Regions from separate parts of the Paenibacillus sp. FSL R5-0713 genome, predicted to be linked through region 3. Evidence: riboswitches for the same ligand, from Rfam matches in the RefSeq annotation. Region 3 holds a riboswitch; each other region holds the start of a gene.

What was found. Region 3 has a riboswitch for cyclic di-AMP ahead of MKZ12_RS00150 (ubiquitin-like domain-containing protein). Riboswitches for the same ligand answer to the same signal wherever they lie in the genome.
Region 1: linked by a shared signal. The riboswitch ahead of MKZ12_RS17400 (3D domain-containing protein) and the one ahead of MKZ12_RS00150 (ubiquitin-like domain-containing protein) in region 3 are both predicted to bind cyclic di-AMP.
Region 2: linked by a shared signal. The riboswitch ahead of MKZ12_RS06995 (hypothetical protein) and the one ahead of MKZ12_RS00150 (ubiquitin-like domain-containing protein) in region 3 are both predicted to bind cyclic di-AMP.

What each region holds. Positions count from the first base shown of each region.
Region 1 is NZ_CP150229.1:3,922,446-3,933,126, forward strand. Features, by position in the region: gene xerS (tyrosine recombinase XerS) at 1-888, shown strand, start outside; gene mobB (molybdopterin-guanine dinucleotide biosynthesis protein B) at 1,078-1,611, opposite strand; gene glp (gephyrin-like molybdotransferase Glp) at 1,619-2,887, opposite strand; gene MKZ12_RS17365 (HNH endonuclease) at 3,113-3,403, shown strand; gene MKZ12_RS17370 (DUF4247 domain-containing protein) at 3,521-4,267, opposite strand; gene MKZ12_RS17375 (DUF4178 domain-containing protein) at 4,279-4,785, opposite strand; gene MKZ12_RS17380 (DUF350 domain-containing protein) at 4,809-5,210, opposite strand; gene MKZ12_RS17385 (PspA/IM30 family protein) at 5,306-5,977, opposite strand; gene MKZ12_RS17390 (hypothetical protein) at 6,090-6,431, opposite strand; gene MKZ12_RS17395 (polysaccharide deacetylase family protein) at 6,586-7,380, shown strand; gene MKZ12_RS17400 (3D domain-containing protein) at 7,488-8,159, opposite strand; cyclic di-AMP (ydaO/yuaA leader) riboswitch at 8,162-8,358, opposite strand; gene MKZ12_RS17405 (amino acid ABC transporter ATP-binding protein) at 8,580-9,302, opposite strand; gene MKZ12_RS17410 (ABC transporter substrate-binding protein/permease) at 9,289-10,681, opposite strand, start outside.
Region 2 is NZ_CP150229.1:1,587,142-1,597,822, forward strand. Features, by position in the region: gene urtA (urea ABC transporter substrate-binding protein) at 1-530, shown strand, start outside; gene urtB (urea ABC transporter permease subunit UrtB) at 727-1,632, shown strand; gene urtC (urea ABC transporter permease subunit UrtC) at 1,654-2,745, shown strand; gene urtD (urea ABC transporter ATP-binding protein UrtD) at 2,708-3,517, shown strand; gene urtE (urea ABC transporter ATP-binding subunit UrtE) at 3,495-4,190, shown strand; gene MKZ12_RS06970 (hypothetical protein) at 4,220-4,855, opposite strand; gene MKZ12_RS06975 (XRE family transcriptional regulator) at 4,883-5,092, opposite strand; gene MKZ12_RS06980 (urease accessory UreF family protein) at 5,363-6,064, opposite strand; tRNA gene MKZ12_RS06985 (tRNA-Leu) at 6,509-6,591, shown strand; gene MKZ12_RS06990 (glutathione peroxidase) at 6,739-7,218, opposite strand; cyclic di-AMP (ydaO/yuaA leader) riboswitch at 7,590-7,765, shown strand; gene MKZ12_RS06995 (hypothetical protein) at 7,881-8,279, shown strand; gene MKZ12_RS07000 (HAD family hydrolase) at 8,609-9,292, shown strand; gene MKZ12_RS07005 (Nramp family divalent metal transporter) at 9,428-10,681, opposite strand, start outside.
Region 3 is NZ_CP150229.1:27,324-38,004, forward strand. Features, by position in the region: gene MKZ12_RS00115 (stage 0 sporulation family protein) at 1-47, shown strand, start outside; gene yabA (DNA replication initiation control protein YabA) at 76-444, shown strand; gene MKZ12_RS00125 (tRNA1(Val) (adenine(37)-N6)-methyltransferase) at 540-1,319, shown strand; gene rsmI (16S rRNA (cytidine(1402)-2'-O)-methyltransferase) at 1,320-2,204, shown strand; gene MKZ12_RS00135 (AbrB/MazE/SpoVT family DNA-binding domain-containing protein) at 2,410-2,664, opposite strand; gene MKZ12_RS00140 (HD domain-containing protein) at 2,982-4,259, shown strand; gene MKZ12_RS00145 (TatD family hydrolase) at 4,593-5,363, shown strand; cyclic di-AMP (ydaO/yuaA leader) riboswitch at 5,605-5,858, shown strand; gene MKZ12_RS00150 (ubiquitin-like domain-containing protein) at 6,130-7,314, shown strand; gene rnmV (ribonuclease M5) at 7,470-8,015, shown strand; gene rsmA (16S rRNA (adenine(1518)-N(6)/adenine(1519)-N(6))-dimethyltransferase RsmA) at 8,020-8,922, shown strand; gene yabG (sporulation peptidase YabG) at 8,982-9,878, shown strand; gene MKZ12_RS00170 (Veg family protein) at 10,032-10,307, shown strand; gene MKZ12_RS00175 (small, acid-soluble spore protein, alpha/beta type) at 10,556-10,681, shown strand, end outside.

The DNA of each region.
Region 1 (10,681 bases), 2.9 Mb from region 3:
ACGTTGAATGAACTGGAAGTCCTGCGCATGGATTCGGTTACCGCCTATCGGTTATTTCTCACAACCAAACGGGAAGGAACCAATTCTAGAATCACCGTCTCTCGCAAACTCTCTTCCCTTCGCTCTCTTTTTCATTACCTGAGCCAGATTGCGGAGGATGAAGACTTCTACCCTTTGCTGAAGCGGAACATTATGGCCAAAATCGAGATTAAACGAACCCATAAACCCAAAGACACCGCTGCCAAACTCAAAGGTAAAATTCTGGAGGAAGAGGAACTGCTGGAATTTATCGGATATATCCTTGAAGGTTATGCTGTCGATATGGAGAAGAACAAGCAGGCATTATATTCCCATGAGCTCAACAAAGAACGGGATGCCTGCATCGCCAGCCTGATTCTCAATTCAGGTTTACGGGTATCGGAAGTTGTGAACCTGAACGTCGATGACCTCGATCTGAATAACAAACTCCTGTATGTATATCGTAAAGGTAATAATGATGAGACGTACAAAACACCCGTTTATTTCAGGGAACAGGCCAAGGACGAACTCGCGAACTATATGAACTTGCGGCAATCACGTTACCGTACGCCCAAGCGGGAGAAAGGTCTGTTCATTGCTTTGCGTAACGGAGATTCAGAAGGAAGCCGAATGACCAAAAGAGCGATTCAGGCCATGATCATGAAATATGCCAAACGTTTTGGCAAACCCTACTTGACCGTGCACAAATTGCGACACTCATTCGCAACCGACTATTATTTGCAAAATGATATCTACAAAACCAAGGAGCAGCTTGGACATGCTTCTACGGAAACAACCGAGATCTATGCTCACCTTACTGACAAAACGATGTCCGAAGCCATCGAACGTCGTACGGACGATGGGATGTAACATCTTAAACAACATAAAGCAGCAAAGCGCTTCAAGGATGAGGATCGGAGAAAGGCCTGCTGCTTTTTTGATGAATTCTTCTTTTGCTAATATAGATGTATCTTGATTCGAAGTGACCTTATAAACAATTTTAGTTTACATAATAAATATTACGTTATAATATTTCTCCTACCTTACCCACGTAACTACTCATTCGCTCTTGACCCTCTCTAACAACGATTGAGCTATCTCCTGCGTTTCATGAACGGAGTACCAAGTCATATCTCTGCTTACGATGCTCAGCTCCATAAACTTCTCTGAAGATAACCATGAGATTATACCCACTACCCCTTCAAGCTGATCAACCAAGGTCAGATGCTTCTCTTCCCGAACCATCACGAATTTGGGATAAGATGTATCCTTGAATCCTTCGATCACAATCCAATCATACCCGGACAGATGACTTAACATATCCTCCAACCTGGTTGCTTTTCTTTCCATAATTGCAGTACGTTTCTCTGACATGACAACCACAGCCGCGGCCCCTGCCTCCCCAAATTGATATGAATCCGTTCCTTGTTGATCCATCTCAAAATGATCGTGTCCATCATGCTTAATCGCCGCTACCTTAAGTCCCATGGAAGAAAAGTGCCCGATCAATGCGGCTGCCAGGGTTGTTTTGCCCGTATTTTTGTATCCGACAATCTGTATAATATGTGGTTTGGTATTACTTATTGTCGTCATCGATCAACTACCTCACATGACCTGTGGGCAGTTTGAGAATACGTACCTGCTCACCCGCAGGAATACCTTTTTTCTCAGGTGGAACAACAATCAGGCAATCACTGTCCTTAATGGTGATCATCACACTGGACTCATCTACACGGGAAGCAGCCGGTATCGCGTACACCATTCCGTTGCGGATCTCTGTACGTCCACGTACGAACCGTGTAAAATTGTTCACTTTCGTATATTCTTCTTCCAAAATTGCAGTCCATTCTTCCAAATAAGGATGAGCATCCGCCTGCATGGAACGAATGGTTGGGCGAACAAAGAGACCAAAACCCACAAAGCAAGCCCCCGGGTTACCCGAAAGTGCAAAAAGTAATTTATCTTTATATACAGCAGCTGTGGTTACACTTCCTGGTCGCATCGTCACTTTGTTAAACAACATCTCCACATGTTCTTCCAGCACAAGTTCGCCCATAATATCATAGTCCCCGACAGAGACACCACCTGTGGTCACTACGATATCATTATCTTGAATGGCTTCTTCCAGTTTGGCTCTTGCCGTATTCACATCGTCCGCAATTGAACCATACATCACAGGCTCTCCACCGGCTTCAACGACCAGAGAGCGCAGCATGTAACTGTTACTGTTGCGAATCCGACCTGGTTGTAATGGCTCATCCACATCAAGCAACTCCGTACCTGTTGCGAATATAGCCACCTTTGGACGTTGAAAGACGGGAACTTCTGCTATGCCAAAAGTAGCTAACACGGACTGTTCTCCTGCTCTGATGATTGTTCCTGCTTCCAGCAGATGCTGTCCCTCTTGGACTTCCAGTCCGATTGGTGTGATGTTAGCACCCGACAATATGTGCCGTTTCAATGCAATCCACTGTTCCCCGTTCTCAATCTTGCTCTCCGTCATCTCCATCATAACTACCGCATCTGCACCTTCCGGAACCTGTGCACCCGTCATAATGCGAGCGGTCGTACCTGACACAATGGTGTGGTCCGAGGTGTAGCCGCAAGGAATTTCATCAATTACACGAAACCAAACTTGATGATCACTCGATGCTTCTATGGTATCTGTACTTATAATTGCGAATCCATCCATGCCTGATCTCCGGAAGAATGGATACGGATGAGGTGCCTGAATGCTCTCTGCAAGAGTACGTCCATGGGCAGACTCAAGGTGAACTTTCTCTATAGAGCCTGAATTTACGTGTGCTGCTACTTTGGCTTGAGCATCCGGGACCTGTACAGCTGTACGGTTGAACTTGGCAGTTGTCATATCATGTGAATGTGAGTTCAGTTTCAAAAGTATTCTTACCTCCTAGAGACATATCATCTTTTAAGAAAGTGTAGCCCGAATGCTGTAAGATAACAAGCACATCAGTTAATTGAATCCTGTGACAAAATCTTATTTTCATACAGGTGTAACATTCGTCGACCTTATATTTAACATGAAAGGACTCTTGTCTGCCCATAATATAATTTACAAAAGGAGGTAATCATCATGGATGACCAATGTGAACTATGCGGAAGAGAACCTGTAGACACGACCGTTCATCATCTGACACCCAAAGAAATGGGAGGAACCTTTCTGCCTACGGCCAACTTGTGCATCCCTTGTCACAAACAGATCCATTCGCTATATACCAATCGCGATATTGTAACGCTTGGTCTTACGGATCTGCAGTCCTTGAGACAGGATGAACGAATGGTTCCATTTATCCGCTGGATTCGCAAACAACCTGCTTCAACCATTCCCCGTGTACGTAAATCCAACCATGTTCGCAAATCGTAAACCAAAAAGAACAGCTCCAAGGTAAATGTGCCGGCAGAGATAAATCCGCCTTACCTTTTCACTGTTCTTATGAATTGGACTATTTGAGGGTTGGTTACCACGCTTAGGATTAGATTATTATCTACGCCTCATAATGCGGCCGCCGCCCACTCTAGTTTTCGGTTTTTTGTAGGATTTTTTGGGTGAATCAAACAACCCGCCCAGACCACCACTGCTTTTGTTGCGATCAATGGTTCCCTTGCTCTGATCCTTGTTGCGGTTGAATAATCCTCCGCCAGATCCCACACTTGAATCTTTATCACTTCCGCGCCTTGTAATCGTACCTTTCCGATCGACAGTAATAGGTGGTGCAAGCTTCTTGTCATTACTTGTCGGCGCACGGTAAGATCCTGCACTCGGTTTATACGTATCTTTATTGGTATATCCCCGATAGTTGCCATAACCTCGCCCGCCAAACGAATCAAAAAGATTACCAATTAATGTAGCGGTCAGGTAGCCTTGTAGAAAAGATGAATCGTAGTTCTGTCGAACATATTCTTTGGAGTCCACCTCAACCAAGGTATCCTCCGGCTTGTTCGGGTCTTGTTGCAGGTGATAATACTCGTCCTGATACACGAGGAACATACGCTCTGTGTTCTCTGCCGAGATCTGATCCGGTTGCCTTTGGTCAGACAATTCCTGAGCCACTTCCGGAACGGTGCGGTCCGAAGCCCGGTACACATAAGACGTTGAGTTACCACTGCCGTTAACCGATTCAAGCGGGTATGTGTCCTGAACAGAAGGTGCTCCGCACGCGGACAACAGAGACATCACAAGGCTGAGGACCAGCATTAATTTTAATCCATGTGCCAAGCGTTTTTTCATTGGAACCTCTCCTAGCTCGAACGAATCACTTTGATATCCGCAGGAAGAATGGACTCACCCTCATACAGTGTAAATCTTCTGTCTTGCCACTCCACGCGAAGAAGCATATTATCATCGGACTGATACTGCCATACCAATTGTTCCCCAGCCTGGCCATACGGTGTTCTGCCTGCTGTTGACACCATTCCTCCATACTCTTCCTCCAGATGATATGCGCGTCCATCCAGATCCAACAATGTAGGTACTTCATCAGGTGCATCAAGCCTGCCATCAATGGGTGTATATAGGGCGTAACGTGTGAGTTCCCGTTCTTCGATATGCAAATATCGAAATGCGGTACCATCCTGCAGGGTGAGCACAACTGCATTTCGAGCGCGATTTTGTACCCGACCAACGACTTCATAAGTGACGAGAGAAACCTCACAGATATCACCAGGTGCAAGCTGAAGCATGGTTTTCTCTGCCTGCGGTGGTTCAGGTTTCGTTAGTATTCCTTTAATTCGTTTCCATACACTCATGAGAATTACTCCTGTTCCTTATCTTATAAACAAGCTGCAATAATCAGTGCGCCCACGATATGTAAAGCGCCAGAGAACAACCCGTATCCTGTCTTACCTTGCTGAATTCCTGTATCCAGATCGAGATTGGCCCATCTGCGAATCATAAAGTGAACGACACTCTCCAGAATCAACAAAATGATAAAGGATACCACGGACACCAACAACGCTTCTCCAAGATGACCAGCCGTAGAAATGGACGTAGCAAGTACATAGCCTTGTGCAAATAATTTCATCACCATACGAGTGGTAACCGCCATGTTGCCAGCCTTAACTTCAGCAAAATCCTTATATTTCGTGAACAGTGAATCGACATACATCAAGACAAACAGCAAAACCGAACCAGATACCGTCCAGACCAACATCGCCAAAATGTTCAAATCCATTTACACAGCCCCCACATCTCAACATGAACCGCATTTAAAAGCGAAGGAGAAACATTCTTCTCCTCCGCTAGTTAACCCTGCTGACAACCAAGGTATTAATTCTTGTTATCGTACTGTTTCATCAATGCTGCGAGTTCATCTTCAACAGCCTGATCTTTACCCAACTTCTCGAATTCTTCATCAAGCGATTTGCCTTTGGAAGACATCTCGTTGCTTGCTTCTGCCTGTGCTTCCATCTGCATCATTTTCTCTTCCATGCGCTTCATACCGGCACTTGCAGTATCGGAGCCAAATCCATTCAACGCTTTGTTGATTTCCGTTTGGGCTTTTGCTGCATTGTAGCGCGCTACCAGTGTTTCCCGTTTGTTCTTCATTTGAGTCAGTTGCTTACGCATCTCGTCCAGCTTGCCACGCAGGTTATCTGCTGAAGCCTTGTTTTGATCATAACTGGTTTTGTACTCAGTCATCTTCTCTTCGGCTGCTTTTTTCTCTTCCAAAGCCCTGCGGGCCAGATCCAAGTTTTGAGCACGTGCCGCCGTATGCGCCTGCTCTTCACGTTTTTTCACTAGAGCTTCCTGCTCTTCGAATAACTGCTTGAATTTCTTCTCAATGGCGATCTGTTGCGCTACTGCTTTCTCCGCATCTTCCAGATCCTCTTGCATGTCACGGATGTATTGGTCCGTCATCTTGATTGGGTCTTCTGCCTTGTCAATAATAGCGTTGATGTTAGACATGGTTAGATCACGTAAACGTTTGAAAATGGACATTATGTTATTCCTCCTAGTCGATATTACATCGTATATAAACATACATACGTAACAATCTACAACTCGTTTCAATTTTAGCAAATAAAATTAAAACATGCGATTGCTCTTTATATTAGGAAGATCGTTTATCCTTGCTCAGATGATCCTCCATTAGCCTCTCTGCAGTCTGCACGATTTCATCGATCTGCATCCGTGTAATGGAATCAAAATGGATACCCATAATTACCGTAACGGTCATTTTTAATTGTTGGGCAGCCTTTCGGGCAAGCCGCTCACACAGTTCTTGTTCCTTATGTCCCGGAATATGGACTGTCGTGCCGCTGACCCGCTCATCTTCCACATAGAACGTGGCTACAGCGCCAATATGAGCTTTTCCTCCAGTAACGAGAAAAACCTTATCCTCTCCTGCTTCAATCACCTGTAAACGTATCGATTTCAAATCATATGTACTCATGGCTATTCCACCGCTCCTTTTCTATATGTTATATATGGAGGAATTATGGCTGTCATGAGTTAAATCAGCAATGAAACTTCTCACACTGCGCATATTTTCTCAAGTCCACGGGCATACCATAGAGAACGTCATTTTGGAAAAGGAGGCTGTTATTATGCGCGTACGCCTCATTATGCTGATGGTTATCGTTGTTTTTCTCGGCGGATATCAAGCACCACCAGCTTCATCACGGGATGCTTCAGACCCGCCAAGTGAATCGGTATCCAATACTGATTCCGTGGAAGAAGAACAATTAACATTGGGACAGTTACGTCAGAAATATGCCGATACGTTCAAAACTAATGGTCCTTCAACCAAGCAGGTTGCGTTGACATTTGATGATGTGCCCGATCCACGGTTTACTCCGCAGGTGTTGGATCTGTTGAAAAAGTATAAAGTCAGAGCTACGTTTTTCATCGTTGGTAGTCGTGCTGAGAAGCACCCCGATTTGGTAAAAAGGATTGTTAAGGAAGGGCACATCGTTGGCAATCACAGCTACAATCATCCGGAGTTCAGTAAGCTGTCGATGAATGCCTTCCGCAAACAAATTTTACATACCGGGGATATCATTCGCCATTTGGCGGGATATACGCCCAAGATGATTCGACCTCCGTATGGAGACATTAATGAAGAACAGCTGCAATGGGCTGCCAGACAACATTATAGTATTGTGAACTGGAACGTTGACTCTCTGGACTGGAAAGGTCTTTCCAAGGAAAAGGTGAAAGATAACATCCTGTCTGCTGTAAAACCTGGCTCCATCGTTCTACAACATGCAGGAGGCGGTGTTGGATCGAATCTGAATGGCACGATTGAGGCTTTGCCTGAAATTATTGAGGAACTGCGTAACCGGGGATATGAACTGGTCACCTTGGACGAAATGCTGGGATTACCGAAGGCGAAAGAATAGAATAACCGTGTTAGGTAATCATGGAAATATTAAAAGGGTGCTGTTCAATCGCAAGTTAGCGACTGGCAGACACCCTGTTTGAATTCAGTTTAAATGTAATTTACGCTCTACTTCAGAATGTACAACTCGATATCCTGAAAACCAAATGTGCTTACCGATTGTTTGCTACCAGGGATAAAGATATCAATCCGGTGACCCTTGATTGCACCGCCCACATCACGTGCTGTAGCCACAAAAGCCTGTTTTGGCAAGCCTGGATGGCTGTGACCCGTTACCAGTACTTTGGTTCCAAGTGGAATGACACTAGGATCTACTGCAATCGTACCCAGTTCAAGGTCATTTCCGAAATAATCGACGGCACCCCATCCTCCATTTTCAGACGGATCTGCAGAGTACGCTGTTGCTTTCACGTTCACAGTTTTACTGTAATCAAATGTTTTACCCCACGCTTGAACCACTTTGTTATCTGTGTTAACGTCCAAGCTTGCTGTGGTAACCGTTTTGGCTTGGGTCTTGCTCTCCGTCGCCGCGGCTGCTACATTGTTTGCCTTACCGGGAATCGTAATTTTCAAACCACCATAAATGTTGTAAGGCGAAATGTCATTGTTTGCTTTAACTAATGTGTTCATTGATACTCCGTATTGTTTCGATAAGGTGTAGAAGGTATCTCCCTCTTTGGCCACATGAACTGAATCGGCGTGAGCCGGAACGGCTTGTATGAGCATTGCTGTTGTCATTAATGCTACTGCTGTTTTGGCTATACGTTTCTTGTTAATCATGGTCTTCCTCCCTCATTGTGCCTGCGAAGTTAGTTGTCGGATTCGGATGAGGAGCCCACCCTATAGGTCCATCATTACATTTGAAACGATATGTACCCCTAATTCACCCCAAGCAGTGTGCTGTAGATCTTCCCCCTGCACTATCTGCATCGTTACATCCCCCGCACTCCCTGTCCGGAAGTTTCGGCAGAGTTCAATATATCACAATTTTGTAACCTGAACTTGTAGTAATTCTTACCAAATGGATTCAACATGTATAAGCACGTGTAAGAATATTGAATACACTAAAAGTGTTTGGGCCAGATATCCGCTATATATTTGGTAACAGAATAGTTACTTTTTGAATCCCATATGTAATTATTTTCAACAAAAAAATAGCGTTACCGACTCGAAGTCAGTAACGCTATTTAATCAATTCATTTAGAGTACTTTCGCAAGGAAGTCACGTGTACGTGAATTTTTCGGTGCTCCAAACACCTCATCAGGTGTTCCCTCTTCCACAATAACCCCGCCATCCATGAACAGGATACGGTCTCCCACTTCACGTGCAAACCCCATCTCATGCGTTACGATGACCATGGTCATCCCACCTTCTGCAAGACGTTTCATGACATCCAGCACTTCGCCGACCATCTCGGGGTCCAGTGCCGAGGTAGGCTCGTCAAACAGCATGACATGCGGCTGCATGGCCAGTGCTCTAGCAATGGCGATCCGCTGCTTCTGTCCACCGGACAGCTGATTCGGGAATACATCTTTTTTATCGTACAAGCCCACGGTGTTAAGCAGATCAGCAGCAATTTTTTCCGCTTCCAGCGTGGATTGTTTCTTTACTTTGATCGGAGCGATTGTGATGTTTTGTTCTACCGTTTTGTGTGGGAACAGGTTGAAATGCTGAAACACCATTCCCATTTTCTCACGAGTTGCGTTAATGTTGTGCTTGGGGTCTGTGATTGACACGCCTTCAAAATCAATCTCTCCCGAGGTAGGTTGTTCCAGCAGGTTCAGACAACGCAAGAATGTACTTTTCCCCGAACCGGAAGGACCGATGACCACGACAACCTCACCTTTGCCAATCGTCACGTTAATGCCCTTAAGCACATCGTTATTTCCATAAGATTTGTGTAATTGTCTAACGTCTATCACTTGCACTCAACTTCCTTTCCAGTCGTCCCAGCAGCTTGGACAAAATGAACGTCATTACAAAGTAGATGGCTGCTGCAATCAAAAATGGACTCAAGCCTTGGTACGTAATGTTTTTGACCACACTTGCCTGATACATAATGTCCACCATACCGATAACGGAGATAATGGAGGATTCTTTGATGATGGTTATGAATTCATTACCGATCGCCGGTAATACAGCTTTGAAGGCTTGCGGTAAAATAATATAACGCATTGCTGCCCCTCTACCCATTCCCAGGGAACGAGCTGCTTCCAACTGACCCCGATCCACACCTTGAATACCTGCACGGAAAATCTCTGCCAGATAAGCACCACTATTAATTGAAAGTGTAATGATACCTGCCTGAAGTGCAGTGAAGTTAATGCCAAAGCTTAGGGAAAAACCATAGTAAATGATCATTAATTGTACCAGCATTGGTGTACCACGGATCACTTCAACGTAAGCAGTACCGATCCACCGCAAAATTGCAGCGTCATGCAAACGGAACAAACAGATGATCAATCCAATAATTACCCCGAAGATAACCCCAAGTGCAGACAACAGAAGTGTGTAGCCTATACCTGTAGCATAGAAACTTTTGTACTGCCAGAATACTTGGAAAATATTTTGTGATTTGTTTGCTTTGTCCGCCATCATGAGGCTGGCGTCCGTCACCATCTGATTGATTTTATCTTCGCTTTTCAATCGCTCCAGTGTTCCATTTACGGCTGCTAGCAGCTCGGTATTGCCTTTACGAATCCCGATTGCCGCTTCTGCTTGCTCTTCGTCCGGAACAGCAGCAGCAAGTCCAATGATATCGTCCAGATAACCTGCAGCCACGGTATCTTCTACGATTGCCGCGTCAATACGTTTGGTTTGCAGTTGAAGCACGATATCCGAGATTTTATCAAGCGCAGTAAGCTTCGCTCCTGGAATACTCTGTCCGATCGTTTCCTGAATGGAGCCTTTCTGAACGCCAATCTTCGCATTTTCAAGTTCGGTCATGGTTGGATATTTGTCTTTATCCACATTGCGAACCATGATCACTTGTTTTGATTTATAGTAGGTGTCGGAAAAATCGATACTTTTCTTCCGCTCATCCGTCGGCGTCATACCTGAAATCACCAGATCAACACGCCCGCTCTGCAATGAAGGCAGAAGACCGTCGAAGCCCATATCCTCAATCACAAGCTCAGCGCCAAGATCTTTGGCAATCTCTTTGGCGATCTCAATATCAAAACCAACGATTTCATCTTTACCATTAATCACTTTATGGAATTCATATGGTGCAAAATCGGCACTTGTACCGAGCACCAGCTTTTTACTGCTTGAATTATCTGTAGTTCCACTTGCCAATGCC
Region 2 (10,681 bases), 1.6 Mb from region 3:
CACTGAACGGGGATAGCAATGTGGCCTTCTTCAAACAATTGAAGGACGCAGGAATCTCATCGGATCAGATGACAACCCTGTCGGTAAGTGTAGCGGAGGAAGAAATCCGTGGTATTGGCGCAGACGTATTGAAGGGGCATCTCGCTTCGTGGAATTATTATCAGACAACGGATACACCTGAAAATGCCACATTTGTTGCCAAGTACAAAGAAAAATACGGTGCTGATCGGGTGACAGCAGATCCGATTGAAGCGGGATATGTGGCAGTTTATCTCTGGAAGGCAGCGGTGGAAAAAGCAGGATCAACCGACGTGGAGAAGGTTAAGGCAGCTGCGAAGGGTCTGGAGTTTGATGCACCGGAAGGTAAGGTGACTGTGGATGGAGAGAATCAGCATATCTACAAAACCGTACGGATCGGTGAGGTACAGGAAGATGGACAGTTCAAGGAATTGTGGAATTCTGGTGCGCCTGTCAAGCCGGACCCTTATCTGAAAACGTATGAATGGGGAGCTTCCCTTAGCGCCAAATAACATAGAAACCCCGTAATAAACATAGATAACTCGCTTCAAAGCAGCCGAAACAGAAACGAGGGTGTGACAACACATCCTCTAACCGTATCGCGGTAAAGCGTTGATGTGATGAGTGTATGTATTGGATGTGTAGTGACTGAGACGGATTGAAATCATGCGCATTAGCGAGAGTCACGGTATGGAGGAGGGGATCGCGATGGATATGTTTATCCTGCAGATGTTCAATGGTCTGAGTATCAGTTCAATTCTATTGTTGATTGCACTCGGTCTGGCGGTAACGTTTGGGTTGATGAATGTCATCAATATGGCTCACGGTGAACTGATCATGATCGGTGCATATGCAACGTATGTAACACAAAATCTGTTCATGTCCTATGCTCCAGCGGCGTGGTTTGGTGCCTACTTTGTTGTGGCTTTGCCGATTGCGTTCATTGTAGCTGCTCTAATTGGCTGGCTGCTAGAAGTCGTACTGATCAGGCATCTATATGGTAGGCCGCTGGACAGTCTGCTTGCGACATGGGGCGTAGGGATGATGCTGCAACAGCTGGCCCGCACGATATTCGGAGCGCCGAATGTGGGGGTATCCAGTCCGGCTTGGCTCAATGGGGGATTGGCGATCTCGGATGGCATTGTATTTCCGTACAAGCGAATTTTCATTATCGCATTGGTTGCGGTTGTGCTGTTGTGTATGTATCTCTATATCTATCGAACATCATCCGGAAGACGAATGAGAGCTGTGATGCAGAATCGGAGTATGGCAGGATGCCTTGGAATTTCGACCCGGCGGGTAGATGGCATGACCTTTGCCATCGGTTCGGGCATCGCGGGTATTGCTGGCTGTGCATTAACGCTCATTGGTCCGATTGGCCCTTCCCTTGGCACGTATTATATTGTGGATGCATTCATGGTCGTTGTTCTGGGTGGCGTAGGGAAATTGGTCGGAACCGTGTGTGGTGCACTGGGAATTGGTATGTTCAACACGCTGTTCGAAACGTATACCTCTGCCTCCATTGGCAAGGTGCTGGTATTTGTGTGTATCGTTGCTTTTCTGCAATGGAAACCACGTGGCCTGGTTGCAATGCGTACACGGAGTCTCGATTAACGTGAAGAAGGGGGTTAGTTCATGTCGGCATTACTCAAGACTGGCAGTCTGAAAATGAGGATCATCTGGGCGGTTGTGCTCATCATGATGTGTCTTGCTCCACTGATCTCCACGGAGTTTCGTCTGAGTCTGTTAGCCAAGTTTTTGGCGCTGGCGATCCTGGCCATTGGTCTCGATCTGATCTGGGGATATGGGGGTGTGCTGAGTTTAGGGCACGGTGTGTTCTTTGGACTGGGTGGTTACGCGATGGCAATGTATCTGAAGCTCCAGGCCAGTGGAGCAACGCTTCCTGACTTCATGGGATGGAGCGGTCTCAGTGGTCTGCCCTGGTTCTGGGAACCATTTCGCTCTTTCCCCGTGGCCCTCCTATTGGGGATAGCCCTTCCGGCATTGCTCGCCTTTGCTCTGGGGTGGTTTACGTTCCGTAACCGGATCACTGGTGTATACTTCACTATTCTTACACAAGCCTTGGTTCTCATTACGGTGACATTATTTGTTGGTAAACAGGAATGGACGGGTGGGACGAATGGCATTACCGGATATAATTCAATCTTTGGTTTTACACTTCATTCGGCCGGAACCACCATTGCTCTCTACTATATAACCCTTGCTGTTCTGGTGATTGCTTATGTGCTCTGTCGTCGGATGGTGAACAGTCGGTTCGGCCAAGTGCTCGAAGCTGCGCGTGATGGAGAAAATCGGGTGCGATTCCTCGGATATGATCCGGCAGGATATAAAACGCTTGCTTTTGCTTTTTCTGGTGCGCTTGCAGGCATCGCGGGCATGTTGTTTGTTCTTCAAGTCGGTATTATCTCGCCATCCATGATGGGGATTGTGCCCTCCATTGAGATGGTTTTGTGGGTTGCGTTGGGTGGTCGCGGTACGCTTATCGGTGCAGTCATCGGAGCGGTGGTACTGAATGCAGCCAAAACAGGTATAAGCGAGGCTTACCCTGAAGGATGGTTGTTTGTCATTGGTGGGCTCTTTGTAACGGTAGTTTTGTTCATGCCGAACGGTATTGTGGGTGTGTATCGTCATGTTGTTCGCTTGCTGAAGCGGAGAGGAGAGAGTGCGCATGTCCAAGTCACTCGGGAAAAACCTGAAGTCTACTAAGGATTCGGCAGTCCTGGTAGCTGAGGATATTACAGTGGCCTTTGGCGGGTTCGTTGCTGTCAAAGGCATGAATCTGAAGCTGCATGAGCATGATCTGCATTTTCTGATTGGACCGAATGGTGCAGGGAAAACGACGATGCTGGATGTGATCTGTGGTAAAACCAAACCGTTGTCCGGCTCGGTGAAGATGGGGGATGGCGCGGACTTGACGAAACTGAGAGAACACCAGATTGTTCGCAAAGGTGTAGGACGCAAATTTCAGGCGCCATCAATCTTCGCGGGTCTGACGGTGCAGGAAAATCTGACGCTGGCAGCGGAGACTCGACGTTCCCCTTTGCAAGCCATCGGTATTCGTCGATATGGGAAAATGAGTGCTGCCATGGAGCATGTTACCCTCCAGATTGGTCTGCAAGATCGCGTTGAGACTCGTGCAGGAGCGTTATCGCATGGGGAGAAGCAGTGGCTGGAGATCGGCATGTTGCTTCTGCAGGAGCCACGTGTGTTGTTGCTGGACGAACCAGCCGCAGGCATGACGGATGAAGAAACGCACAAGACAGGGCGACTCCTGCAAGAGATTGCGCGTGAACGCTCGGTTGTGGTGGTGGAGCATGATATGGAGTTTGTGCGAGAGTTCGCAGCCAAGGTAACGGTAATGCATGAAGGGAAACTGCTGAAGGAAGGTACAATGGCGGAGGTGCAGGCAGACCCGAAAGTGGCAGAAGTGTACCTAGGCAAAAGGAGGGATGACCATGCTGTCGCTGCAACGAATTGAATCCGGCTACGGGGAGAGCAATGTGCTCCGCGGTGTGAACCTTGACGTACAGCCTGGACAGGTGGTGTGTCTGATGGGGCGTAACGGTGTGGGTAAAACCACGTTGATGAAAACATTAATGGGGCTGCTCAAAACACGCAAGGGCAGTATTCAGTGGCAAAATCAGGAGTTATGCACCTTGGACACAGCCAAGCGGGCAAGGGCAGGGATCGGTTATGTACCTCAAGGGCGGGAGATTTTCCCGCAGCTTACGGTGAAAGAAAACCTGTTGCTTGGTCTGGAGACAAGTGCTCCGGGATTAAAAACGTTCCCGGAGGATGTGCTTGCGATGTTCCCGGTGCTTGCTACGATGTATGGACGGCAGGGCGGGGATCTGAGTGGTGGACAGCAGCAACAATTGGCATTCGCCCGGGCATTGGCTTCACGTCCGGGGTTGTTACTGCTTGATGAGCCGACAGAAGGCATCCAGCCTTCTATCGTGGAGGACATTCGGCAGGTTATTCTGCAGCTCAAGGCGAAGGGAGACCTCTCTGTTCTGCTGGTGGAGCAAAGTATTGATTTTGTAAGGAGTGCCGCCGATTATATCTATATCATGGACAAAGGCACCATCACCCTGCATGGGACACCGCAGGAACTGGATATGTCGCAGTTTGAACATCATCTGTCCGTGTAGTGTTAATTAGCGTGTTGAGTAGTTAGGTTTCAGGAACGCTTGTCCAGGATATTCGAGTATTTCGGATATAACCGCCGGATGCATTCAGGACAGATATCATGGGTGAATTCGGCGTGGGTATGCTTCTCCAGATAATTCTCAACGGAGGTCCACTGTTCCTCTTCGTCCTTGATTTGTTTGCAGACAGCGCAAATAGGCAGCAGTCCACGCAATGTGCGCACTTCAGACAATGCCTTCTTCAATTGGTGTTCTGTCTTCCTCTGTTCGGTAATATCCATGTGTGCAATCAAAGCTAGATCGGTATCCAGAATTGTATTCGTGTGAGACAGAGGGGTGAGTTCCACGCGAAACCACCTCTCTTCGTTGTATACAGTATACACGCAGATATCATATGTATGATTTCGATTAAAGGGTATTCCGCGTTCTTTCAAATTCTGTGCGACAAGTGCCGTGTTTGTGTTCTTGCTTCGTATTGCCCAGGCTTCCGTCAGATGCAGGTAATGTGCATGATTAATATTCGCATCCGGGTATGGTGGTGATTGGCCGAGCCCCTGTTGCCAGGCGCGGTTACAACTGTGAATGATCCAATTATGATCAACGATGATGAGTTGGTGACGTATGGACTGGAACGACAGTCTCTCCAGATCGGATGTAACATGTCTCATGGATGGGACCCTCCTTTGACAGAAATCTTATCTCAGTTCATCTGGAATATCCAAAATATCAGCGACCATGTGCCTGAATCGGGTTGCTTTGCGTGTGCCGTGAATGAGATTGGATAAACGGTAGGGTGGGATGCCGTGCTGTTCGCAAAAGGCCTTCTGGTCCATTTGTAGTTCGGTTAGCCGTCGTTTGATGGCCCATCCGAACGGAGTGACTGGTTTTTTCTTGTTCTTGTTCAAAAGGGTTCACCCCTGGTTAGAATGTAGTATTCAGTCGCCCTTTCTTCATGTAGAATATATAGAAATGCGAGCTGTATATTTCATTATATACGTAAATCCGTCATCTAACAATTAAAAAAGACGGAAAAAAGTGTATTTTGTGATGTTAAATGGCGTAAATACGTTAAATAAACAAATAAAATGACAAAAAACACGTCGGCAAGGAGGTTGCCGGCGTGTTTTTTAGTTTGTTTGATGAAGGGAAGGGGGCGGGTTTGTGGAGCAAGAGGACTAGGCTCTGTAGGCATGAAGTCCAGCTCCAAGCATATGGAAACTGGGGAAAAATGATTTCATGGACATCGAGGTTGGCTGTGCCAGTCCATCCGCAGCCGAGGCGCTTACGGTATTCCATTCAGTCTCCAGATCTGTGGCCAGGCGTACCATCAGATCTTTGGTTATATCGTTATTCAGGGGAATGACTTTGGAGGCTTCGGTTATGCAGGCATTCATGGCTGAATGCAGGTAACCAAGGACCGCTTCCTCGACCGGGATGTCGAGGTGGTGGTTAATCCAGGCGTGAACAGTGGAGAGGCAGCCAACCGAATCATATTTGGCGAAGATCTGTTCGAGCTGGCTAAAATCAATCCAGGGGTGCAGAGCGCGTGCCAGTCTGATCAATCGTTTTCCCATGGCGGCAGCTTGTTCTCTGAGATCTCCAGGAGTTCGCTGAACATGGACCAGTTTATCGATCAGAGCTATCCGCCATGTATCCTTGTGATCTGCTGCGGTATAGATGCCTTTGATGGCCATGCCTTCAAGACGAACAATGCTGGGATGCAACTGACAACGCATGAATGATTCGAGATCTTCAGCATTACGAATGGTACCCTCCCTGATATGGATATCCATGCCGAAGGAATGGGTAAACCCTCCAACCTGAATAGAGGAATCAAGCAGTTTGACATAATCGAGCAGCTTATTCCCACGGTTCACAATCATTCGCCTCCTGTGTTCGTTAAATGTCATGTTAAATGACATTTATATTCCTTTTTGCTAACTTTATGTTTGAAAATCCGAATTATATGATAGTTATCATCCCATAAACGTCCGCTTTTTGTCAATAGTATCCGTTAAATTTAATGAATAGATTCTGATATTTAATATTTGTGTCATTTTATATAACTTATTATGTTATTTATGTGACGAAGTGCAGGGAGGACTATATATAAGAAAGGACTATATATAAATGAATCAACAAGATCGGCTCTTACCGAAAAAGAGGGGATCAAATCTAATAATATGCACTTCATGGGTAAACATGACGAGAATATGCGTTTTTTGAGGAAAATGCCTAGCTAAAAAAGAAGGTTTAAAAAATACTTTACTTTTATTTCAGAACCCTGTATAATCAATTCTGTTGCCGATTATTTACGACATGCGGTCGTGGTGGAATGGCAGACACGCTATCTTGAGGGGGTAGTGGGCGTATGCCCGTGGAGGTTCGAGTCCTCTCGACCGCATCATATGAACGATGAAGAAGAAGCTTTCCATTAATGGAAAGCTTCTTTTTTTGCCTTTTTGAACAGTCTGGTACCAGAAGTTGAAAAAAGGCCATCCATTACCGGGGGTAATGGTGCTCTACCTTCCGGCTAAGGGTGGCCGATGTACTATTTTTGCAGTAAGTTCTTGATATCTTCTTCAATCTTGTCAGGTGTTGTTTTGGGAGCATAACGTTTAACTACCTGTCCGTTCTGATCCACAAGGAATTTGGTGAAATTCCATTTGATTGCTTTGGAGCCGAGCAGGCCGGGTGCTTCTTTGCTAAGGTGTTGGAAGAGCGGGTGAGCACTTGAGCCATTCACATCAATTTTCTCAAACATAGGGAAGCTCACGCCATAATTCATCTGACAGAACTCCGCGATATCGTCGGAAGAACCTTTTTCCTGGGCAAACTGGTTGCTTGGAAATCCAAGGACTTCAAATGGCGCATCCTGGAACTTGTCTTGCAGTTCTTGCAGACCTTTGAATTGAGGTGTAAGTCCGCATGAGCTTGCCGTATTCACAATCAGTAACACTTTATCACGGTAGTCGGACATTTCAACTTCTTGACCGCGAAGGGTATTCACTTTGTAATCGTAGACTGTCATCTCAATCGCCTCCATGATATCATCTGATACCTTTCATTATATTGGTTACAATTAAATAATGCAAAACTAATATGATGTTAAAAGAATCAAAACTGGCAAGTTGTGCAGAATGCGTGAATGAATTGCGAAGTGATTTACGCCAGAGTGAGAATTAGATAGCCTTGACGAGGTGGATAGCGTATAACCGTATTGTAAGCGTTATTATATATGAATAATGGCGAAAATCTGCCGATTCGGTGATCTGTCCGGACTTTACACTGCCATGGCACGGGTGTATGATTCATATCGTAATTTCAATTTAAAACTAAATTGTACCTGAAAAACGAAACAAACGATAATATCGCTCGATCTTAACTTAAGATATACGAACGATGTTTTAATCGCTGAGTTTCCATTCATTCATGAATGGGAAACGGGGGAACCAACGGAATGCGCTGTCCAGGACAGTAGGCATTCAAGGGGTGAATTTTCCGGTGACAGCCGGAAATAGGGCGACTCTCGCGCCCGAATCCGTCAGCTAACCTCGTAAGCGTTAAAGGGAGAGGCAACAAGCCGTACGCTGGTTCATGGCGTTTTCGCCATGGATTCTTTAAGAAGCGTTCGGGAGGCCTTGGTCCCCCACGCTTCTTTTTTGTTGTCTTTTCACGCCAAGGGAGGAACGAATGATGGATACTGAGATGATCTTAGTGACTGCTCCTAATGAAGCAGGACGCAAATTTATCAAATTGCTGATGTACAAAAAAATGCCGTTTGCCGTTCTAACCAACAGTGCAGGGGAAGAGCGCAGACTCCGTAGAATCGGAGTAGAACATGTCATTCGCATGAATACGGCTGCAGCTCAAAAATGGTTTTTGCCGCAGGCAAGCGTTGGTAACGTGTTTATTTTCGAGAACAGCCTGAATCTGACCTGTCGTTATTTACAGATCTGTCGATCGTGGACATCAAAATCCCTATGCGTCATTACGGAGCAAAGCCATCCGAAGGGGATCTATCGGGGAATGGGTGCAGACCGGATTGTATATTCACTCAATGGGGAAGTCGGCTTTCTCCTCAATGGGTAATGTCATAGCTTGAGATTGCTCAGGTGTAAGGTGCCTGTTATAATTGAATGTATCGATAAACGGAAATTTGAGGAGACTCGTGCATGATGGTGAGTCTTCTTTTTTATGGTTTTAAAGGTAGTTCAAAAAGTCCGCTTTTGATTACGAAGGATGCCTAGCGGCATCATCAGCATCGAATATGAAATTCAGCCGAAATGTCCGTTGCTCACGTAGTTTTCCCTACGCTCCGCTACTCCATTTCTAGCTTCATTCCATCTTCTCGATACTGAAAACCAGACTTTTTGAACACGAACTTTTAGATTGCCTGTGGCTTACAAGGAGGAATTGGCGTGCCGGATGTGGGTGGATTGAAGTGGTTGTTTTTTGATGTTGGAGATACGCTAGTGGATGAATGGGACCCCGTTGATGATATTATCGGACAGTTCGTTCGCGAAGCCGGTGCTTTGGGGTATCCGGTGAAGATTGAGGCGGTACGTGAATTGTTCGCGAACTGTTATCAGAAATATGAACAATGGCCCATGAGAGTGGCAATTCGCACATTCATTGAAGATGAAGGACATCAGAAACAGATTCAGGACAAGCTGAAGTTTAAAAAAGATCTTGAACGACCTTTTCCTTCAGCGGATTCCGTTCTTCAGCAGTTGTCGCGGTATTATCGCATTGGCATTATCGCCAATCAGAGTCCTGGAACGGAAGAAAGACTGGAGAGTTACGGACTGCGAAAGTATGTTGATGTTCTGGCATGCTCGGCTGAAGAAGGGGTGTCCAAGCCAGATCCAGAGCTGTACGCTGTAGCCCTGAAACAGGCGGGTTGTGCACCGGAGGAAGCCGTCATGATCGGGGATCGGATTGATAACGATATCATTCCTGCCCGGAAGCTGGGCATGCGTACGATTCGAATTATGCAGGGGTACGGAAGATTCCAGCCAGACCGATCGGATGACGAACGTGCGGATTGGACTGTGGATTCATTGGATGAACTCCTGCCTTTACTGGTGCCGGATCAGGAATAGATGATTATTTGTTAGAGCTCGGAGTTTTACTACAAAAAGAAACACCTCGCTGTACTGCAATAATAAAGGCTGATCAACTTGGTATTGAATACCGGAGTTGATCAGCCTTTTTGATGTTTAGTCGATATGACGAGATTAGAATAACCGGATCGTCTGAATGATCAGATATACATTCAGCACAACGATAATTGCGGCAATGACCCATGAGATGATTTTGAGCCACAATTTGTTAGCGAATGCACCCATGCTTTTTTTATCACTCGTGAACATGACCAGAGGGATTACCGCAAAAGGTAATTGAAGAGACAGTACAACCTGACTCAAAATGAGCAGTTCTTCTGTGCCGTGTTCTCCTGCAATTGCTGTGACAATTACTGCCGGGATGATGGCGATCAGACGTGTGACCAGTCTGCGCAGCCAAGCCGGAATCCGAATGTTGAGGAAACCTTCCATAACAATCTGCCCTGCGAGTGTACCTGTAAGGGTAGAATTCTGGCCTGATGCTAACAGCGCCACACCGAACAGGATACTTGCGATTGTAGTCCCTAATAGGGGGGTGAGCAAGTGGTAGGCATCGGAGATCTCGGCAACCTGCGTCATGCCGGCACTATGGAATACAGCAGCTGATACAATCAGGATGGCCGCATTGATGAACAAGGCGAGTGTTAGCGCGATTGTAGAGTCCATGGTCGAATAACGAATCGCTTCTTTTTTGCCCTGTGGTGTCTGTTCGATCTGACGCGTCTGCACAATGGAAGAATGCAGATACAGATTATGCGGCATCACGGTTGCTCCTATAATACCAATGGCAATATAGAGCATGGCAGGGTTCTGCAGGATCTCCACATTTGGGACAAAACCATGGAGAACACCGCCCATATCCGGTTTTGCCAGGAACAGGTCAATCCCGAAGCAGAGGGCAATGGTGGCCATCAGCACGATGACGAGTGTTTCCAAGGCGCGGAAGCCTTTGTTTTGCAGTACAAGAATCAGGAGTACATCAACGGCGGTGATGATAACTCCGTACAACATGGGAATGTTAAATAAGAGCTTTAATGCGATGGCAGAACCGATGACCTCAGCCAGATCGGTAGCTGCAATGGCCAGTTCACACAGAATCCATAACATGACGACAACGGGCATGCTGAAGCGTTCGCGGCAGGCTTGGGCCAGATCCCGTCCAGTGACGATGCCAAGCTTTCCTGCCAACGATTGAAGTACAACGGCCATCATGTTCGAGAGTAAGATGACGGATAACAAAGTATACCCGAACTGCGATCCGCCTGCGATATCTGTTGCCCAGTTGCCGGGGTCCATGTAACCTACGGCCACGAGATACCCTGGCCCTACAAAAGCGAGAAATTTCTTCCACCATGCCGCATTCTGCGG
Region 3 (10,681 bases):
TCAGTAAAGTCAAAGAACTTCCGCTGGATGACGTCGTTATCAAGTAAACCATAAAGGTTGCTTCGGGGTGGAAACTTGGAAAAGAAAAATCTGTTTACGCACATTCATGAAATGGAAACCCAACTGGGTCAGTTGCACGGTGATTTAGGAGAGTTAAAAATGATTGTGAAGGAGCTGCTTGAGGATAATCAGCGGCTTACCATCGAGAATGAGCAATTACGCAAATTGCTCAAACGTGAGGCTCCGGCAGATCTGCCAATCTCCTCAGCACTCGCTCCCGTAGCAAGACCAGCAGGTCCGGCTACAGGTGAAGACGTTGTGGGTGAAGGGTATGATAACCTGGCTCGGTTGTATCACGAAGGCTTCCATATCTGCAATGTCTATTATGGACATCTGCGGACGGAAGGCGATTGTCTGTTCTGCCTGTCTTTTTTGAATAAATGAAGTGACCGTAGGGATCCCCTACGGTTTTTTTTCAAGGTTACAAACCTAAACTTAACAAGCATGAGATATAGAGTACCGGAGGATGAGCGTACCATATGAAAGCAAATGAAGTCGTGTTGCATGAGTCAGAGCGGATTGATGATCTGCTCTCTCATGATTTAAGAATCATTCAAAGTGATGAAGTGTTCAGTTTTTCGATGGATGCGGTATTGTTAGCCCGATTTGCTTCCGTACCTAAACGCGGTCGTGTACTTGATTTGTGTACAGGTAACGGGGTAGTTCCCATTTTGCTTACAACGCGTACACAGGCTAGTCTGGAGGGAATCGAAATTCAGCCTCGTTTGGCGGATATGGCTCGTCGCAGCGTTCAATTAAATGCACTGGACGAATCGATTATGATTCGTGAAGGTGATTTGCGAGAATTGGTGAAAGAAACGGGACATGCTGTATATGATGCAATAACGGTAAACCCCCCTTATATGCCCCTGAATGGCAGTGACCTCAAAATGAACACACATCAGGCAATGGCACGTCATGAGATCGGGTGTACCTTGGAAGAAGTGATCCAGGCTTGCAGTCGACTTGTACGTAATGGCGGCAAAGTATCGATGGTTCATCGTCCACAGCGACTTGCAGAGATTATCTCGCTCATGCGTGAGTATAAGCTGGAGCCGAAACGAATTCGGATGGTACATCCCCGTGCTCATCTGGAAGCCAACATGGTATTAATTGAAGGCATGAAAGATGGTAAACCGGAAGTAAGGATGCTTCCTCCACTCATTGTCTACAATGAAGAGGGGAAATACTGCGAAGAGATTATGGATATTTACTATGGCCAGCAACATGCTGAGCGTACTACGAAAGGAGGACTATAGATGACTTTGCATATTCAGAAAAGCTATGCGGAGCAGCTTGAAGGATCAGGCAAGCTGTATCTGGTTGGAACACCCATTGGTAATCTGGAGGATATGACCTTCCGAGCCATCAAGACATTGCAGAGTTGTGACATCATTGCAGCAGAAGACACACGACAGACCCGGAAGCTACTCACTCATTTTGAAATTACACCTTCGATGCTGTTTAGTTATCATGAGCATAACAAGGGGGCAAGTGGACCTGAACTGATACGCTATATAATAGAAGGAAAAAATTTGGCACTCGTCAGTGATGCTGGTCTGCCAGCCATTTCAGACCCGGGATCCGACCTTGTACAGCTTGCACTGGAAGCCGGAATAACGGTCATTCCCATCCCTGGACCCAATGCTGCATTGTCTGCTCTGATCGTGTCCGGATTACCGACGGAGCGTTTTACATTCGGCGGTTTTTTGCCGCGGGAGAAAAAGGACATGCGAAAAGTGCTGGAGGCTTTTGACGAATCCAACGGGACTTTGTTATTTTATGAATCACCTCACCGTATTCGGAAAACATTAGTCCACCTCGAAGAAATTCTGGGTGATCGCTCCATTGTCCTGGCTCGTGAACTAACCAAGCGTCATGAGGAATTCGCAAGGGGTACTGTGAAGGAATGCATAGACTGGCTTGAAGAGCATCCACCTCTTGGCGAGTACTGTTTGCTGGTGGAAGGTATTAAGGAAGAGGAGCGTAAGGCTGAGCGCGAAGCATGGTGGCAGCTGATGTCACTGGCGGATCATGTCAGCCATTATGAGGGTGAAGGATATAACCGCAAAGATGCGATGAAAAAAACGGCAACGGATCGTGGTCTGACGAAGCGGGATGTATATAATGCGTTAATCGAGTAGCCAATCTAACTCAATATCTTCTGTTATGGGGAACATAACCTGAAAAGGACCTTATATTCAACATTCATGTAGTTTTTGGGTAATAGAACCCATAACAGGGCAAAAAAATACCTTCCGCGGTGGGGTTCACACCGGGAAGGCTATTAAGGAATATTAAAAAGGTTAGAAATAACAATTTAGATAAGTCCAGTATACCTGGTTTTTCTTATTTTGTCACAGGTGCAGGGATTTCGGAAATACATTCGTTACAAACAATTTTACCTTTGAAGTAAGTAACGTTCTCTGCATTACCACAGAAGATACAAGCAGGCTCATATTTTTTCAACATGATGCGCTCGCCGTCAACATAGATTTCCAGAGCATCTTTTTCACCAATACCGAGCGTACGGCGCAATTCGATTGGAATAACTACCCGTCCCAGTTCGTCCACTTTTCTTACAATACCTGTTGATTTCATCATTATAATCAGTGCTCCTCTCAGCTAACTATCATTGTCATTATTCGACATTATTTTATGTTTTATGATACTCATCATACCAACGATTCCCAAAACAGTCAACCTTAAAATTAGCTTAAAATTAAGGCTGTTTTTCACAAGGTTACTGGTGGTAAGGGATTGGCAGCCTTTTTTCGCATTTAAACAACAATGCCAAGTTTGTCGATTTGGAAAACGACAAAACTACGTTATTCGACAAAGTTCGTCATAACGTGTCGAATCTTAGGTGAATCGTGGAGCTCAAAGCGTTAATATAAAAGAAATTAAAGGAGTGAATCGACATGGAACAACGACTAACGGAAGAGAAAGTATTCAAAGATCCGGTACATAATTATATCCACGTGCAAGATCCGGTTATATGGCAGTTAATTAACACCCCGGAATTTCAGCGTTTACGCCGGATTCGCCAACTCGGTACTTCTTACCTTACTTTTCACGGAGCAGAACATAGCCGGTTCTCACATTCACTAGGTGTTTATGAAATTACACGCAAGATCATTTCTCAATTTGAAAGAAGTCATTATTCAGATTGGCCGAAGGAAGAAAAGATTGTAGCTCTGTGTGCAGCTCTGCTTCATGATCTCGGGCATGGTCCATTCTCTCACTCCATCGAGGAAGCTTTTGACATGAATCACGAAGATTGGACTTGTCGCATTATTACAGGTGATACCGAAGTAGGGGCGATCTTAAGACGGTATGCTCCTGATTTTCCTGAGAAAGTGGCATCTGTCATTCAAAAAACGTACGAAAAGCCGATTGTGGTGAACTTGGTGACCAGCCCGCTTGATGCAGACCGAATGGACTATTTGCTTAGGGATGCTTATTTTACAGGTGTAAATTACGGCACGATTGACCTTGATCGCATCCTTCGGATGCTGCGTCCCTATCATGGACGAATTGTAGTCAAGGAGTCAGGCATGCATGCTGTGGAGGATTACCTCATGTCTAGGTATCAGATGTATTGGCAGATTTACTTCCATCCGGTAACTCGTAGTTCTGAAATTCTATTGCGGCAAATATTCAAGCGAGCAAAAACACTCATACAGCATGATTTTCAATTTCGCTTTATGATTGATCCACTCCCTCAATTATTTGCAGGAGAATTATCCGTAGATGAATATTTGCAGTTGGATGAAGCATTAATTCAGACGGCATTTACACAGTGGCGAAAGGAGGACGATACTGTTCTGAGTGAGTTATGCGAACGTTTTATGGATCGCAAGTTATATAAGTATGTAGAGCTTGAACAGGTCGACTTGACAATAATAGAAGAGATTCGGGAAGCTTTTGTACAGGCAGGCCTTGATCCCGAATATGATCTTGAAATTGATTTTCCTTCCGATAATCCGTATGATGTTTTTCGTCCGGATGAATCCACGGATAAGCAGATTCTTCTTCTGGATCGACAGGACAATTTACGTGAGTTGTCAGAAGTATCTGACATTGTCCGTTCCATCAGCGGGCTTCACCGGGGGAAACATCATTTGTATTACCCGCAAAACAAGGTGGATGCGATTATTCATGAATTACCGTCACATATACGCCCCTATTTCTTGTAATCGTGTGGGTATAATCCAATGAAGAATTTAGATATCAAAAGACTTTCAAAAAGAGCTATTTTTCATGATACAGTAATCTGCTTTAATGGGGAGTATATGTAGATCGACATAATTTTGTAAATGCAAGTAGGCAAAGTTAGCACAATCAGCAATATGTAGATCAGAATATCCTTATATCTTCTATATATTGTAGTTGTGAAGAAACAAACGTAATGATGTAATATACAGATTGCCCAAAATGTTTTATGTATGAGTCATTGAAAAATTTGAATTTCACCAATTAAATTTTCAAAAGAAGATAGTCGTTATTTCGACATGAAGGGAGATACAGACATGATGCTGTTCGACACACATACACATCTGGATGCACCACAATTCGACGAGGACCGCGAGGACATGATTCAGCGTGCTGTGGATGCAGGAGTTGGTCGCATGATCAACATTGGCTTTAACCGGGAGACAATTCCAACGACAATGAAACTCGCTGAAACGTATGACTTTATATATGCAGCTGTAGGTTGGCATCCCGTAGATGCGATCACAATGCAGGAAGGGGATTTGGAGTGGATTGCATCTTTATGCAAGCATGAAAAAGTGGTGGCAATCGGTGAGATTGGATTGGATTATCACTGGGATACTTCACCGAAGGAAATACAGCATCGCGTATTACGACAACAAATTGCCTTAGCGCGTGAAGTGAACATGCCGATTGTCATCCATAATCGGGATGCACATGAGGATATCATAAGAATTTTGCGTGAAGAGAAGGCGAGTGAAGTTGGTGGTGTGATGCATTCGTTCTCGGGCAGCTGGGAAACAGCAAAAAGTTGTCTCGATATGGGTTTCCATCTCTCCTTCGGAGGACCGATTACATTCAAAAACGCAAAGCAACCCAAAGAGGTGCTGGCGAAGGTTCCGATGGACCGATTTTTCATTGAAACCGATGCTCCGTATTTGACACCTCACCCTTATCGCGGGAAACGAAATGAGACAGCGCATGTACGTCTGGTTGCAGAGGCAGCTGCGGAAATTAAAGGCATTTCGGTGGAGGAAATTGCTGCAATAACCACCAAAAATGCCATGGAACGATTTGGAATTCGTTAAAAAAACGAGCAAATGAGGTGAAAAAGGCAGGTAAGGGGAGTTAATTTGCCCTTTGATCCAAATAAATCAAGAATATTACAATATTTTAACCAAATATTCAGAAAAACGTACTTGATCAACGCTTTACAACATGCATCAAAACAGGATATCATCTTTTCAGTGAATTGTTGTGCGGAAAATTGGACAGATGTTCGGGGGATGAACAAAGGGACACTTTCCGATGAAACAACATTACTTTCATGAATCAGTCTCGCTGAGTCTCCGTTAACGGAGAGCGGGGGAACCAATAGGGCTTAAACATCGGTGTATTTGGCCGATGCGCAACGTTCGCTGACCCAAAAGCAGCGAAGGGAACTGCGAAGCCGTATTTGATTTCTTCTTTGGGTCTCGGGGTGAATTCAAGGGCGTCCGCCATGAGCGGGTGACCCAAGATAGGGCGGCTCTCTTTCGCCCGAACCCGACAGCTAACCTCGCAAGCGGAAAAAGAGAGGCAACCTCGTGCATGAATTTCCGATATTCAAAATCATTCGGAAGCCACGAAAGAGTTCCTCTTACACTCTTTCTTTGGCTTTTTTGTTTTTGAATAAAAGAAATGTTGTCATCATACGGTAGGTATTCAGGAGGATGACATCATGTTGCGAAGATTGATTCATGGTGCAGAACCGATCAGTTGGTCCGATCTGTGTTCTGTAGAAAATTTGGTATAGTCACGTCAAAGACATCATGCGTTACTTTAGACGGCGAGGCTATGAAGGAGGACGGAGAAGTGGGCACATTCCAACCAGAAGAGACCCATGAGTCACGATCATCCAGTAAGTCTTTCGCGTTGCGGTGGAAGCATGAGAACATGCGTCAAATGGCATTGATCGCGATTTTCTCAATTGCGCTTACAATCATGATCTTGTTAGTCGTTTACGGTCAGGCCGGGAAACAAATTTCACTGGTTATTGATGGCAAAGCTCAGGTGGTAGAGACTCGTACAGGAATGCTTCAGGAAATGCTGGAGGAGCAGTCGATCACAGTCAGCCCTCACGACAAGGTATCCATGTCCATGAACGGGGCGATTACAGATGGAGACCGAATCGTTATTGAGCGGGCCGTTCCAGTTAACATTACGGCAGACGGAGACACCAAGACTCTGTATACAACGGATTCATCCGTAGAAGATGCAATTCAAAAATCAGGTATTCAAGTTGAAAGTAATGATAAGGTGTATCCGGCGCTTGGAACTGCGATCAAAGCAGATATGAAGATCCGTGTAGTGCGCGTAACAAAGCGTACAGTGGATGTAGAACAACCAATCGCTTACAAAGTAATTAAAACGGCTGACCCTAGCTTGTACAAAGGGGATAACCGTGTCGTTGTGAACGGCAAAGAAGGCACACTTGTACAGCACATCGAAAAGGTATTTCAGGATGGAGAATTGGTCTCCAAAAAAATGGTCGGCAAATCTGTCGCGAATAATCGTGTAGATAAAGTGATTGCTGTCGGCACCAAAGCAAAACCTGTTGTGAAAAAACCAGAGATTCAGACCGTATCAGCTCAAACTTCAACAACGAAGAAGGCTACAACAACGAACTCGAAGAAAACATCTGCCTCGGGCAGCAAAGTGATTACCGTATCCGGGACTTCTTTTAAATACTCCAAAGTACTTAAGAATGTATCCATGACTGCCTACTCTTCCGAAGAGCCTGGCATTGGAACCAAAACAGCTTCCGGTACTCGTGTAACGGAAGGACGCACCATTGCGGTTGATCCCAAAGTCATTCCAATTGGCTGGTGGGTATATATCGAAGGTCTGGGATTCCGTCGTGCGGAAGATACAGGCGGTGCCATTAAAGGCAACAAAATTGACGTATATTATGACAGTGTGAAGCATGCCCTGAATTTTGGACGCAAGAAAGGCAAGACGGTCTACGTGATCGGTCCGGTGAAGCCGGAAGCGAACTAAAATCGTTTTACTTTGAAATGGGAATGCTATAAAATAGTTGCATGAATAATTCATGCGGAATATGCGGCGGAGGGGTCTGAATTCAGTCTCCCCCGCCGTTTGGCAGAGAAGAGGATATTCCTCTTCTTTTTGCGTTAGAAAGGAAGAAATGGAACATGATAAAAGAAGTCATTGTGGTGGAAGGCCGTGATGATACGGTAGCCATCCGTCGGGCCGTGGAAGCCGATACCATAGAAACAGGTGGATCAGCCATTAACCAACGCATTCTGAAGCGGATTGCGCTTGCTCAGGAGAGACGGGGAGTCATTGTACTGACAGATCCGGATCATGCCGGCGAACGCATTCGTAAAATCATTGCGAATAAGGTGCCTGGCTGCAAACATGCTTTCATTCCGGAAGCCGATGCCACACGCAAAGGGGATATTGGGGTGGAGAATGCCTCACCGGAGGCGATCCGTCATGCTCTTGCACGCGTACATACTTCATACGAAGGCGCTCCTAGCCTGATCGATTGGGAGGACCTGATCGCGGCAGGACTTATTGTGCATCCGCAGGCTGCTGCACGTCGCATGGAGATGGGCAATCTGCTGGGTATCGGATATTGTAACGGTAAGCAGTTCCACAAACGTCTCGGTGTATTTCAGATTACACGGGAAGAGTTCTCTACAGCATTAGCGCAAATTGAACGTGAAGGATTGTGAGCATATGAAGGATATGGAAGAGACGATAGAAATTGCAACGCCCAAGCGAACCAAAGAAATTATTCAAAGACACGGATTCTCATTTAAGAAAAGTCTAGGTCAGAACTTTTTGATCGATCAAAATATACTGAACAAAATTGTTAATGCAGCCGATTTGGACGAGTCCAAGGGCGCTTTAGAGATCGGACCGGGTATTGGAGCCCTTACGGAACGATTGGCCCGGGTAGCGGGTCCTGTCACAGCCGTAGAGATTGATCAGCGCTTGATTCCCATTCTGGGAGAAGTGATGCAGCCTTATCCGAATGTACGTGTGCATCATGGTGATGTGCTGAAGCTTGATCTGGCTGAACTGTTCCAAAGCGATTTTGCATCGGTGGACAAAGTCAGTGTTGTGGCTAACCTGCCTTATTATGTAACGACTCCAATTATGATGAAACTGTTGGAAGAGAAGCTGCCAGTGGACAGCATTGTTGTCATGATCCAAAAAGAAGTGGCTGAACGCATGGCTGCTGCACCGGGATCGAAAGACTACGGCAGTCTGAGCATCGCAGTTCAGTACTACAGTATTCCTGAGCTTGTGTGTATTGTGCCACCGACGGTCTTCATTCCCCAACCTAATGTGGAATCAGCTGTCATTAAGCTGAAGGTGCGTGAGCAACCACCAGTTGAGATTCCCGATGAAGCACACTACTTCGAAGTGGTACAGGCTTCTTTTGCCCAACGGAGAAAAACAATCTCGAACAACCTGAAGGCTCGTTTCTTCACAAAGGAGAACCGGGAACAGGCAGACATTCTGCTGGAGCAGGCAGGTATCCAACCATCCCGACGCGGAGAGACGTTAAGTCTGCAGGAGTATGCTACACTCAGCACCGTAATGTGGGAAGCAGGGGTACGCGCAGCATTATAAAATTCGAATGAACCAAACCGGGTCTCTGCCCATACGATGGGGTAGAGGTGATTACGTTGATGAATATCGGAGACTTGGTCGTTCGGAAGTCATACGGCGGCGATGTGACTTTTCGGGTGGAAGGCCTTCAGTTGGATGCTGCGGTCATTAAAGGGACTGAGTTCCGGCTGCTTGCCGATTCCCCAGTGGACGATTTGATACAGGTTCCTTACGAACCGCAAAGCGCCAAGACCAGACAGGCGCATATTAAAGCACATCAGACCCTTTCCCGCCTGCAACAGATTCGTATGGAACAGGCTGAGCGGAATCGTGAAGGTCTGGTACAGGACTGGTCTGCTCAACAGGAGCCGGCTTATTTTGAAATGCCGGGAAAGGTGCTTCATCTGGATGGTGATCCGAACTATTTGAAAAAAAGTATGGATCTCTATGAGCAACTTCGTGTTCCCGCAGAGGGACAATACGTTCATGAATCGGCAATGGCAGATACCTTATACCGTTTATTACCCAAAGTACGTCCAGATATCGTGGTCATTACGGGTCATGACGGGGTGTTAAAGACACGTCAGCCCTATGACTTATATAGTCTTGGTAGTTATAAGAACTCGCAAAATTTTGTGGCGGCCATTCAGGTGGCCAGACAATATGAACGCCATCTGGATGCACTCACTATTGTGGCAGGGGCCTGTCAGTCCCATTTTGAGGCACTGCTGCGCGCTGGAGCGAACTTTGCCAGTTCTCCAGGCAGAATCCTCATTCATGCACTTGACCCGGTCTACGTGGCAGCCAAGGCTTCCTTCACATCGGTACGGGAAACGGTCAACATGAATGATGTGCTGCACAATACGATCAGTGGTAGCCAAGGTGTGGGTGGTGTAGAGACACGGGGGAGCTACCGGGTAGGCCTGCCGGGGCTGAATGATTTATCTACGCTAAAAGTGAACCCGTCGGCAGTCTGATGTAGGCCATTTAAAGTCCCAATTTGGGGCTTTTTTTGTTTGCAAAAAAATTCATTGACAACAACTTTTTGATGCTGATATAATAATTAGTTTTGATTTGACAATGACTGTAAAATCCGGTATAATGGACAAGAAAAGAGGTGGTCGTCGACAATGGCTAAAAACACGCTGTTGGATATCAAACGCAATCTCGATGCACATATTGGTCAGAAGATTATGCTGCGGGCTAATGGTGGCCGCCGTAAGACCATTGAGCGTACGGGTGTATTGGAAGAAACGTACCCTTCTGTTTTTATTGTTAAGCTTGATGAAGAGCAAGAAACCTTCAAGCGAGTATCTTATAGTTATGCGGATATACTTACGGAATCGGTGGAAGTCATGGTTTTTGACCCGGGCAGCCAGACGCATAGCTCCTATATGGAGACGTAAGTATCGTTGTACAGGCGATTCGCCCCTTGGGTGGATCGCTTTTTTATGTCTACAAAATCACCCATTTATCTTCTAAGGTAACCCATACATACGCAGGAATGAGTGAGGGGTGGTCGCGGCATACTATATGGACAGGTGAAGGGCAGTTTCTTAAGCAATGAAGGAAACTTCAATTGGCCTGATGCAAGATGTCCAAAACGTGAACGAACTCATTACATTATGATGGATACTTTGGAGGAGGATGGTTCATGAGTCGCAGAAGAAGAAGTGTCATGTCCGAGGATCTGAAGAATGAGCTCGCGAAAGACCTGGGCTTCTATGATACGGTCCAACAGGAAGGTTGGGGTGGAATCAAAGCCAAGGATGCAGGAAAC